2 regions of the Clostridium saccharobutylicum DSM 13864 genome follow, and region 1 is predicted to be linked to the other one. Evidence: a T-box and tRNA genes for the amino acid it is inferred to sense, from the RefSeq annotation. Region 1 holds a T-box; the other holds one or more tRNA genes.
What was found. A T-box is a leader RNA that pairs with one kind of tRNA and senses whether it is charged. The one in region 1 lies ahead of leuS (leucine--tRNA ligase), so its partner is inferred to be a tRNA-Leu.
Positions count from the first base shown of each region.

Region 2: it has a tRNA-Leu gene. The T-box ahead of leuS (leucine--tRNA ligase) is inferred to sense a tRNA for this amino acid. The anticodon was not compared.

Region 1 is NC_022571.1:4,526,697-4,532,135, reverse strand. It holds gene leuS (leucine--tRNA ligase) at 1-2,378, opposite strand, end outside; T-box leader at 2,588-2,802, opposite strand; gene CLSA_RS19675 (short-chain-enoyl-CoA hydratase) at 3,300-4,076, shown strand; gene CLSA_RS19670 (acyl CoA:acetate/3-ketoacid CoA transferase) at 4,187-5,439, shown strand, end outside.
Region 2 is NC_022571.1:1,318,779-1,324,217, forward strand. It holds gene polA (DNA polymerase I) at 1-411, shown strand, start outside; gene coaE (dephospho-CoA kinase) at 539-1,138, shown strand; gene CLSA_RS05740 (lytic transglycosylase domain-containing protein) at 1,154-1,774, shown strand; tRNA gene CLSA_RS05745 (tRNA-Leu) at 1,879-1,963, shown strand; gene istB (IS21-like element helper ATPase IstB) at 2,593-3,345, opposite strand; partial or broken gene istA (IS21 family transposase) at 3,338-4,634, opposite strand; gene CLSA_RS05760 (putative cell wall binding repeat protein) at 4,733-5,059, shown strand.

The sequences.
Region 1 (5,439 bases):
TCTTGAACAGTTTTATTTTCTAAAGAAGCTTTCTTTATACCATCTTCATCTAAATTTGAAGGAATATTGATTTTAGCTTTTATTTTACCATTGATTTGGATAGCAATTTCAACTTCATCTTTAACTAGAGCAGAAGGATCGAATTCTGGTAATCTTTCATTAAAGATTGTTGAAGTATTTCCAAGTAAACTCCATTGTTCTTCAGCAAAGTGAGGTGCAAATGGTGCAAGTAATTTTAAGAAATCAGTTATAGTCTCTTTTAAGAAACTTACATTTTTAATATCTTCTTGAAGATATTTATTTAGTGCATTAACGAATTCCATAAGTCTTGCGATTGCAGTATTAAATTGCATTTTGTTTCCATCTTCAGTGACACCTTTTATAGCTGTATGTTTCCAGAAGTTTAACTCTTTTTCAGCCGAGTCAATAGAATCTTTAGTATTCTCATTAGATGAGAATAAGTTTATGCAAGTTTCTAAAGTTCTTTCAATTCTATCTACAAATTTTCCGACAGATTTTATACCATCATCATTCCAAGCTCCACCTTCAGTATAGCCGAATCCAAACATTAAGTACATTCTAAATACATCAGCACCATATTCTTTGATGTAATCGTCTGGAGAAATTGTATTTCCTTTTGATTTACTCATTTTAAGTCCATCTGGTCCTAAGATTAATCCTTGATGAGTTAAGCTTAAGAACGGTTCACCAAAGTTTAAGTATCCCATATCTCTTAAAGCTTTTGTTATAAATCTTGCATATAATAAATGCATACAAGCATGCTCAGGTCCACCAACATATTTATCTACAGGAAGTATCTTGTTGATTTTCTCAGGATCAAATGGTGCATCTTCGTTTTTATTATCTGCATATCTTAAGTAATACCAAGATGAACATACAAATGTATCTAAAGTGTCAGCTTCTCTTTTTGCATGACCTCCACAAATAGGACAAGTTGTATTTATGAATTCTTCAGATTTACTTAATGGTGATTTACCATCTGGAGTGAATTCAACATCGTATGGAAGTTTAACTGGAAGATCCTTTTCTGGGACTGGAACTATTCCACAATCATCACAATATATAACTGGAATTGGAGCACCCCAATATCTTTGTCTTGAAACTAACCAGTCTCTTAATCTGAAGTTTACCTTCATTGAACCTAATTTATCTTTTTCTAATTCTTCAACAATTTTCTTTTTAGCTTCGTCTGTTGTTAATCCATCAAATTTTCCTGAATTAACAAGTACTCCGTATTCACAATAAGGAAGTTCTGGATCACTATTATCTTTATCAGTTATAACTCTTTCAATTGGTAAATTGAATTTAGTTGCAAAGGCAAAGTCTCTTTCATCATGAGCTGGAACTGCCATAACGCAACCAGTACCATATGTAGATAATACATAATCAGAAATCCAAATAGGAACTTCCTTACCATTAATAGGATTTATAGCGTAAGAACCAGTGAAGATTCCTGTTTTTTCTTTTGAAACAGATTGTCTTTCAATTTCAGATTGCTTAGAAGCAGCTTCTTTATATTCTTCAACTGCATCTTTGTATTCTGGTAATGTTAACTCATCAACTAATTTATTTTCAGGAGCTAAAACTACATATGTAACACCGTTTAGTGTATCAACTCTTGTAGTAAATACATTAAAATCTAACTTTGAATCTTTAACTTTAAAAGTAACTTCAGCACCATATGATCTACCAATCCAATGCTTTTGCATAGATTTAGTCTTTTCAGGCCAATCTAATCCATCTAATTTATCAAGTAATTCATCAGCATAATCAGTTATTTTAAAGAACCATTGAGTTAAGTCCTTTTTTACAACTTCAGTACTGCATCTTTCACATACTCCGTCAACAACTTGTTCATTAGCTAAAACAGTGTTACAAGATGGACACCAATTTACAGGAGCTTTTTTTCTATAAGCTAAACCTTTTTCATAAAGTTTTAAAAATAACCATTGAGTCCATTTGTAGTAATCAGGAAGGCAAGTAACAACTTCATTTTCCCAGTTGAACATAGCACCCATTGATTTTAATTGTTTTTCCATTGTTTCAATATTCTTTAAAGTAGAGTCTTGTGGATGTATACCTGTTTTAATAGCATAGTTTTCAGCAGGTAATCCAAAAGCATCAAAACCCATAGGTTGGAAAACATTATATCCTTGCATTCTCTTAAGTCTCGCCCATGAGTCTGTTGGACCATAGTTAAACCAGTGACCAGCATGTAATTGAGCACCTGAAGGATAAGAGAACATTTCAAGAGTATAAAGTTTCTTATCTAAGTTTTCAGGATTAAACTTATAAGTTTCATTTTCTCCCCATATCTTTTGCCATTTTTTATCGATTTTAGTTCCGTAATTTGCCATTATATAGCCTCCTATAATATTAATTTAGGATGAATGATTAAGAATGAATAATTAAGGATAAAATTCAGTAGAATTGGATTTTTAAAAAATATATTAAAAATTTCTATGAAATTTCTTTCCTTAATCCTTCATTATTAATAGTTAACCATTAATCAGTGATTATTTATTGTTAATCATTCATCCAAATAAAAAAGCCCTCGTCTCTTAAATCAAGAGACGAAAGCATAATTTCCGTGGTACCACTCTAATTAGAAGAAAAAATTAAATTGATTCTTCTCACTCAAAATTTTAACGGGTTTCACCGTACTTGTTTTTAGCAAGTAAGCTCCTAGGCAAGTTCATAATTATATAACACTGTTTTTCACCAACCAACAGTTCTCTTTAAGTTATAAGAATTATTACTACTCCTACTCATCGCAATATATACAAATTTAAGCATATTATATATTAAATAATATAAAAAAGTCAAGAAGCTAATTTACAATAATTAGAATAAATTAGAGATAAACAATTTGAGACTTAGACTTGTGATACAACTTAACTAAAGTAAGGAGAATATTTTGCTTGATTGCTATAGAATATTGCTAAGGATTTTTATCAATAAAAGTTGTTTCATTTTTTCATGTTACTATTTTGATTGTATGTTTTTTTGAATGAGTCTTAACTAATAGTACAGATTAGATATACATCGATGATAATGATTATAAAATAGAATCTTTTAGAATAGAGTAGAATGAGGTCTTATATAATATTAAAAGAATTAAAAATATCTTGTACAAAAATTACTTGTATGCAAAATACTTGTTGACAAGATACACGAATATAAATATAATTTAATTACAGGAAGAAAATTACAAAATAACAATTGACTGGATGAATTATTATTATAAAAATTAAATAAAATTCAAGGAGGAAATTTAAATGGAAAATGTAATTTTTAAACATGAGAATGGTATAGCAGAGATAACAATCAATAGACCAAAGTCACTTAACGCATTAAATACTCAAACATTGAAAGAATTAGGGCAAGTAATAAATGAGATATCAGAAAGAAAGGATATCTATACTGTAATAATAACTGGGGCAGGGGAGAAATCTTTTGTAGCAGGTGCAGATATAACTGAAATGAAAGATAAGACTGCAATAGAAGGAAGAGAAATGGCAAAATTAGCTCAGAAAGTATTTTCTAATATTGAAAATATGCCACAAATTGTTATAGCGGCAGTAAACGGTTACGCATTAGGCGGAGGCTGTGAATTATCAATGGCTTGTGACATAAGATTAGCGTCTACAAAAGCTAAATTCGGACAACCTGAAGTCGGATTAGGAATAATTCCAGGATTTGCAGGAACTCAAAGACTTCCAAGATTAGTTGGAAAGGGAAGAGCTAAAGAACTTATTTTTACTACAGATATGATAGATGCAAATGAAGCGTATAGAATTGGTCTTGTTAATAAAATATATGAACCAAATGAATTAATAGATAAGGCAAAAGAAATGGCTAATAAGATAATGAGTAAGGGAACTTATGCGGTTAGTTTAGCAAAATCATCTATAAACAATGGATTAAATATGGATACAGAATCCGCTTATGCTTTTGAAGCAGATTTATTTGGATTATGTTTCTCAACAGAGGATCAAACTGAAGGAATGAGTGCGTTTGTAGGAAAGAGAAAAGCTTCTTTTAAGGGATGTTAAAAATTAAGGCACATGAAAGAAAATAAGCTTGGCAGATAGATTTGTTATTTTTTTGAATGTGTCTAAATAGTGTAAATCAATAATTATTAATCTTGAAGGGATTGGTATATGTGAGGAAAGTAAACGTTTTAACAAGCCGTGAAGCAGCTGAAATGGTAAAAGATGAAGATTTACTAGTAACTGGTGGATTTGTAGGTAGTAGTGCACCAGAAACACTCAGTAGTGCTATAGAGAAACTTTTTCTTGAAACAGGACATCCTAAAAATATAACTTTAGTGCATGCAGCAGGACAAGGCGATGGAAAAGGAAAAGGTGCAGATCACTATGCACATGAAGGAATGACTAAAAGAGTTGTTGCAGGACATTGGAATCTTGCACCAAAGCTCGGGAAAATGGCTATTGAAAATAAAATAGAAGCTTATAATTTACCACAAGGAACAATATCTGAATTATTTAGAGATATTGCTGGAAAAAGAGTTGGAACAATAACTCACGTTGGATTAAATACGTTTGTAGACCCAAGAATAAGTGGAGGAAAACTAAATGAAAAAACAACAGAGGACATTGTTAAGCTCATAAACATAGAGGGAGAAGAAAAATTATTATATAAATCTTTTCCTATAAATGTATGCTTTATAAGAGGTTCTTTTGCTGATGAGTATGGAAATATTTCACTAGAAAGAGAAGTTGCAAGCCTTGAAGATACATCTATAGCTCAAGCTTGTAAAAACAATGGTGGAAAAGTTATAGTGCAGGTTGAAAAAATAGTTGAGTCAGGAACTTTAGATCCTCGGCTAATAAAAATTCCAGGAATATATGTAGATGGAATTGTTGTTTCAAAGCCAGAGGAACATGAACAATCATTTGGATGTGAATTTAATCCAGCTGTTACAGGAGACATCAGAGTTCCTCTAAGTACTATGAAAAAAGCACCATTAAATGAAAGAAAAATAATTGCTAAAAGATGCACTATGGAATTAAAGGCTGATACAATAGTAAATTTAGGTATAGGAATACCAGAAGTTATATCATCAGTTGCCAATGAGGAAGGAATTGGTGAATATATGACTTTAACTGTAGAAGCTGGTCCAATAGGAGGAGTACCACAAGGAGGAACAGCATTTGGAGCCAGTATAAACCCTGAAGCAATTATAGATCAACCATATCAATTTGATTTTTATGATGGTGGAGGAGTAGATATAGCATTTTTAGGATTAGCTCAAGTTGATGAACATGGAAATTTAAATGTAAGTAAGTTTGGTCCACGTATAGCTGGATGTGGAGGATTTATAAACATAACACAAAATGCTAAAAAAGTATTGTTCTGTGGGACATTTACAGCTGGTGGTTTAAAAATAAGTAC
Region 2 (5,439 bases), 1.9 Mb from region 1:
GATAGATATCCTAAAATAAAGGGATATTTAGAAAATGTAGTAGAGGAAGCTAAGGATAAGGGATATGTTCTTACTATATTAAATAGAAGAAGATTTATACCAGAGATAAAATCTTCAAATAAAATAGTAAAAGCTTTAGGTGATAGATTAGCTATGAATGCTCCAATTCAGGGAAGTGCAGCAGATATAATAAAGCTTGCTATGGTTAATGTATATAAGAAATTGAACGAAAAGAAATTAAAAAGTGAATTAATACTTCAAGTTCATGATGAACTTATTTTGAATGCAAAGAAAGATGAGTTTGAAGAAGTTAAGAAACTAGTGGTAGAAGAAATGGAGAAGGCAATCAAACTAAAAGTTGACCTTGATGTTGATGTTAACTCAGGAAGCACTTGGTATGAAGCAAAATAAATAGATTATATAATGAATGATTATTCAAAAGTTTAAAACGGTAATTAGAATGTGCTTGAATAATATTTATATTTCAAGCATAAATCATTCATTATATATAAGTAATTAAAAAGGTGGTTTATATAAAATGATAAAATTTGGTTTGACGGGGGGAATTGGTACTGGTAAAAGTACAGTTTCTAAAATTCTAAAAAGTGAGGGTATTAAAGTCATAGATGCTGATACTATTTCTAAAGAAGTTCTTGAAAACAATACTGAGATATTAGAATTAGTGCGAACACAATTTGGAGTGGGTTTTTTCGATTGGAGAGGGGAATTTAGAAGAAAAGAATTTGGAAATCACATATTTAGGTTCCCTAAACAAAGAATTAAATATGAAAGTATTATCATGCCATATATTAAGAAAAGTATAGAAAGTGATATGAAATCTTATGAAAATAGTGGCGAAAAAATAGTAGTATTAGATGCACCTACTTTAATAGAAAACAACTTTCATGAAGAAATGGATTATGTAATACTTGTATGTGCAGATAAATCAGTTCAGATTCAAAGGGTAATGGATAGGGACAAATTAACCAAAAATGAGGTGGTTAATAGAACGAATGCACAAATGTCTATGGAACAAAAAAAGGAATTTGCTAATATTATCATTGATAATAACAATGATTTAATTGATACTCAAAAGCAGGTTTATGATTTGATCGATTTTATGAAATTAATAAGTTAGAGTAAGGAGAAAAAAATGAAAATCCTGAGAAATATTTTTTGTATGCTAATAGTTTTATTAGTAATCGTAGCATGTTCTAGGTATGTTATAGAAAAAAAGTTTTTCCCTTATAAATATAAAGAATATGTGGATACATATAGCAAAGAATATGGTTTAGATCCAATGTTCGTATTAGCGGTAATAAAAACTGAAAGTAAATTTGATGACGATGCACATTCGCATAAAAATGCAGTAGGACTTATGCAAATAACTGCTGAAACAGGAGAATGGGCAGCTAAGGAAATGGGATATAGTTCATTTTCTAAGGATGATTTATATAATGAAGAATACAATATAAAAATGGGATGTTGGTACCTTAAAAGATTAAAAGAGATGTTCAATGGGGACTTAGATTTAACAATTGCAGCATATAATGCAGGACCAACTAATGTACAAAATTGGCTGAAGAATGAACAATATTCAGGAGATGGAAAAAACATTGATTATATACCATTTGGAGAAACTAAAAAATATGTAGATAAAGTAAATACTTATTATAGCGTATATAAATATCTTTATGGTAAGGATGAAGGTTATTTTGATACATCTAAAATCTTAAATATAATAGGAAGTCTTTGGAATGTACATTTTGTTTAGGTGTATACAATTCTTTTGATATTTAAATTTAGTTTTAAGAAATGTATAAATCTACTTGAATTTTAAATGAAAATGAATTATGATTAATTTGTTGGAATGGTTATGCAGGTGTGCTGGAACTGGCAGACAGGCACGTTTGAGGGGCGTGTGTTATATAACGTACGGGTTCAAGTCCCGTTACCTGCACCAACTTAGTAGAACCTAGAATCGGCATGAGTGCTTGATTCTAGGCTTTTTAGCTTATATTTCTATTTCCGTAACCAACAGCAAATAACCGCAAGAAACATTAATTTTATAGGGCATATTACTAGCAGATTACTAGCAGATTAGTAGCATGGCTTACCTGCAATATGGGATTGAAAAATTATAAGAGAAGGTTGTAAAAATAGTGTTTACTTGGTGAACATAAATAAGAAATAAGAATGTTAATATATATCAATGTAGATTATTCAATTCACTTTATATAATGTGTATTTTTATATTTACAGTTTCTTTCTAAATATTTTAGATTTTGGATTTGAAATTTGGAAAAATATACAATTAATAAAGTGCCGACGGGATTTGAATCTATGTATCATAAAGCACGCACCACTCTAATGGAACAGTTTTGATAAAGAAGACGTAAAGAAAAAGTAGCATGGCGATTTAACCGTGCTACTTAAAGTGTAGATTATAGTGTATTAACTGCATTACGCTTTCTACTATCATTTGAGTGTACATACGTATTGTGGTTTGACCCAAGTTCAAAGCACATGCTTATGAGTATATAAATGTCAAGCTAGAAATGTAACTTTTTGATCATTTAAGAATGTAGTTTTTTAATCTTCTTCTTGCTTAAAATGATCTTTCAGTCTATAAGACTTGCCATTAATTGTAACGACATGAGCGTGATGTAAAACTCTATCTAAAATAGCACTAGCTATAACAGCATCATAAAAAATATCATCCCAAGAATTAAAATTTATGTTGGTAGTTAAGATGGTACTTTTCTTTTCATATCTCATGTCGATTAATTGGAAGAATAATTTTGAATCTTCTTTATCTATAGGTAAATAACCTAATACATCAATAATAAGAAGCTTATATTTACTAAAGTGCTTAAGTCTAGCATCTAATCTATTTTCTAGATTTGCTCGCTTTAGTTGTTGTAATAAATCATTGCACTTAATGAAATAAGTACTGTAACGTCGCTTCGCAGCCGCGATTCCTATAGAAGTCGCAAGATGTGTTTTACCAACACCACTAGAACCTAAAAATACAATGTTTTCTTTTGATTCTAAAAAACGCAGTGTTAAAAAATCTAATATTTGATCTTTATTAATTCCAGGTTGAAAATTAAAGTCAAAATCTTTAATTTCTTTTTGATGTGGAAAAGCTCCAACCTTAACCATAGATTTAATCATATTTGCTTCTTTACAGTCAATTTCATGAGCTGTAAGTTTAATAAGAGCATCAACAAAAGATAGATTATTTTTTGTTGTAAAATCAATAACTTCGTCCAAATGAGTAATCATTTGCTTCATTTTCAAATATTCTAAATTATTTATAAGTTGTGTATATGTACTATTCATTTTGGTATACTTCTCCTATCATTTTTAAATTATTTCTAGCTATTTCTATCATTTCATATGAATTTTTATTAAATGTTAAAGCACTAATTTCAGCATAATGTTCAGCTTGATAATTTAATTTCTGATTTTGTATTTTATGAATAGTAACTAAATTTGTGTTATAATACACATGTAGTTGATCATCATAAACTTGAAGTTTTAGTTTTTGGCCTATATATTCTGGTGGTACAGAATATTGGTTTGATTTATATGAAATCATGCTTTGACGATTTACTTTAACACTTGTGGTGATTATTTTGTAGTGATTTCTTATCTGCTCTTTAGGCAGTTCAGATAAGAAATCTTTTTCTTTTTCTAAATGTAATATAGGTATTTTGCCAGTTGATGTATGGCATGTACTATTAATTCGATTGTTTAAATCTGAAACGAGTTTATGCAGACCTTCATAATCTAAGGTTCCATTATATGCTCTTATTTCATCTAATAGTTTCATAGGAGCTTCAACTTTAGCCTTTGTATTCGGTCTTCCTGCTTATGCAGGGACGGACATTAAATCCATAGTCATCTGCAAATTGTTGAAATTTATTATTTACTTTTCCTTTAGAATAATTAGTTCTAGCTTCATCCATAACAGTTTTCATGTTATCTGTAAGTATTTCTTCTGGTACTCCTCCAAATGATTCGAATGACTCATCTAAAAAAGAAAATAGTACGTCTTGTGTTTTATCAAGAGATAATTTATATACTCTAAATCTTGAGTATGAAAGGATTAAAACAAAAACATTTATACTAATAACTTCACCTGTAGTTAAAATAAACTCTATATTTTCTTTCCAATCCAATTGTGCTTGTTTTCCTTTCTCAGTTTCATACCTCATAAGCGAAGTAGTGGATATATGCCCCTTTTTCCTATTATTAAAGTACTCATTAAATTCTGAGTGATTAGAAATGTATCTTCTAAACGAAGATTGCGCGCAATCTAGTCCATGATTATCTTTAAGATATTGCCATAAAATGCGCTTATAATAAAATACTTGAATTGAATCTTTACTAAGAAGCTCTTTTATAATAGGTTCAAAAGCTTCTATTTTAGATTTGCAGTTTCTAGTGGTAGGTTTGACATATCCATTTAAATATTTTCCTACGGTTCGAGGATCAACTCCAAGTTCTCTAGCTATTTGGCTTTTATTTACTTTCAAATTGTTTACCTCCATAATCGGCTTTAATTTATGAAGATCTTCTAAAGTATTAATTTTAAGTTCTGAATAAATATTAGTTTTTATAATCATAATTACCCCCAATAAATCTTGAGTAATTATAATTTATTCAAACTAAGTTGTACATTCTTATATGATCATTTACTTGCATTCTTATCTTATCATTTATAATGAGTAAATGGATTCAAGACGGAGGAAATTGGTATTACCTTGGTTCAGATGGTAATATGATTCATGGTATGAATGTAGATGGCTACTTCCTAGCAAGAAATGGGGTATACACAGACAGCGCACACAGCGATGTACCAGATTACACAAAGCAAGGTGTATGTAAGACAGCAGATTGGAACTCTAGTATGACTTCACTAACACGTCAAGAGTTCGATTCATACGTAGCTTCAGGCAAGATTAAAGCTTCAGTAGTATACTCACACGAGAGAGGTCAATCTGTTTCAGTTGACAATCCAGGTTCTATTCAATTCTACCTAGCAAACTAACCACAATAAGATGTAACTTCAACAAAAGAGGTTACATCTTTTCATTTTAACCTGTAACTCTAACCACAAATATATAAAACATATTAATTATTTAATATAAACAAGCTAGTCCTATTTTGCCATAGAACTTGCCAGTTACTTCATAGCACTATCGCATAACAAGTGCTACTAGCAGGATGTTACTTTAGTTATATAAATTAAAATTACACATCTAACTTTCGATCTACGAAAACAAATAATATATCTAACCCACGTAAAAACTACCTAAGTTGCAATAACTTTTACGTAGTTTCGTAAAAAATATTTGACTAAATATGTTTACGGTGATATTATATGTGTATAGAAGTATAGAGATTATACACAAAATAAAAGTCAGTGAT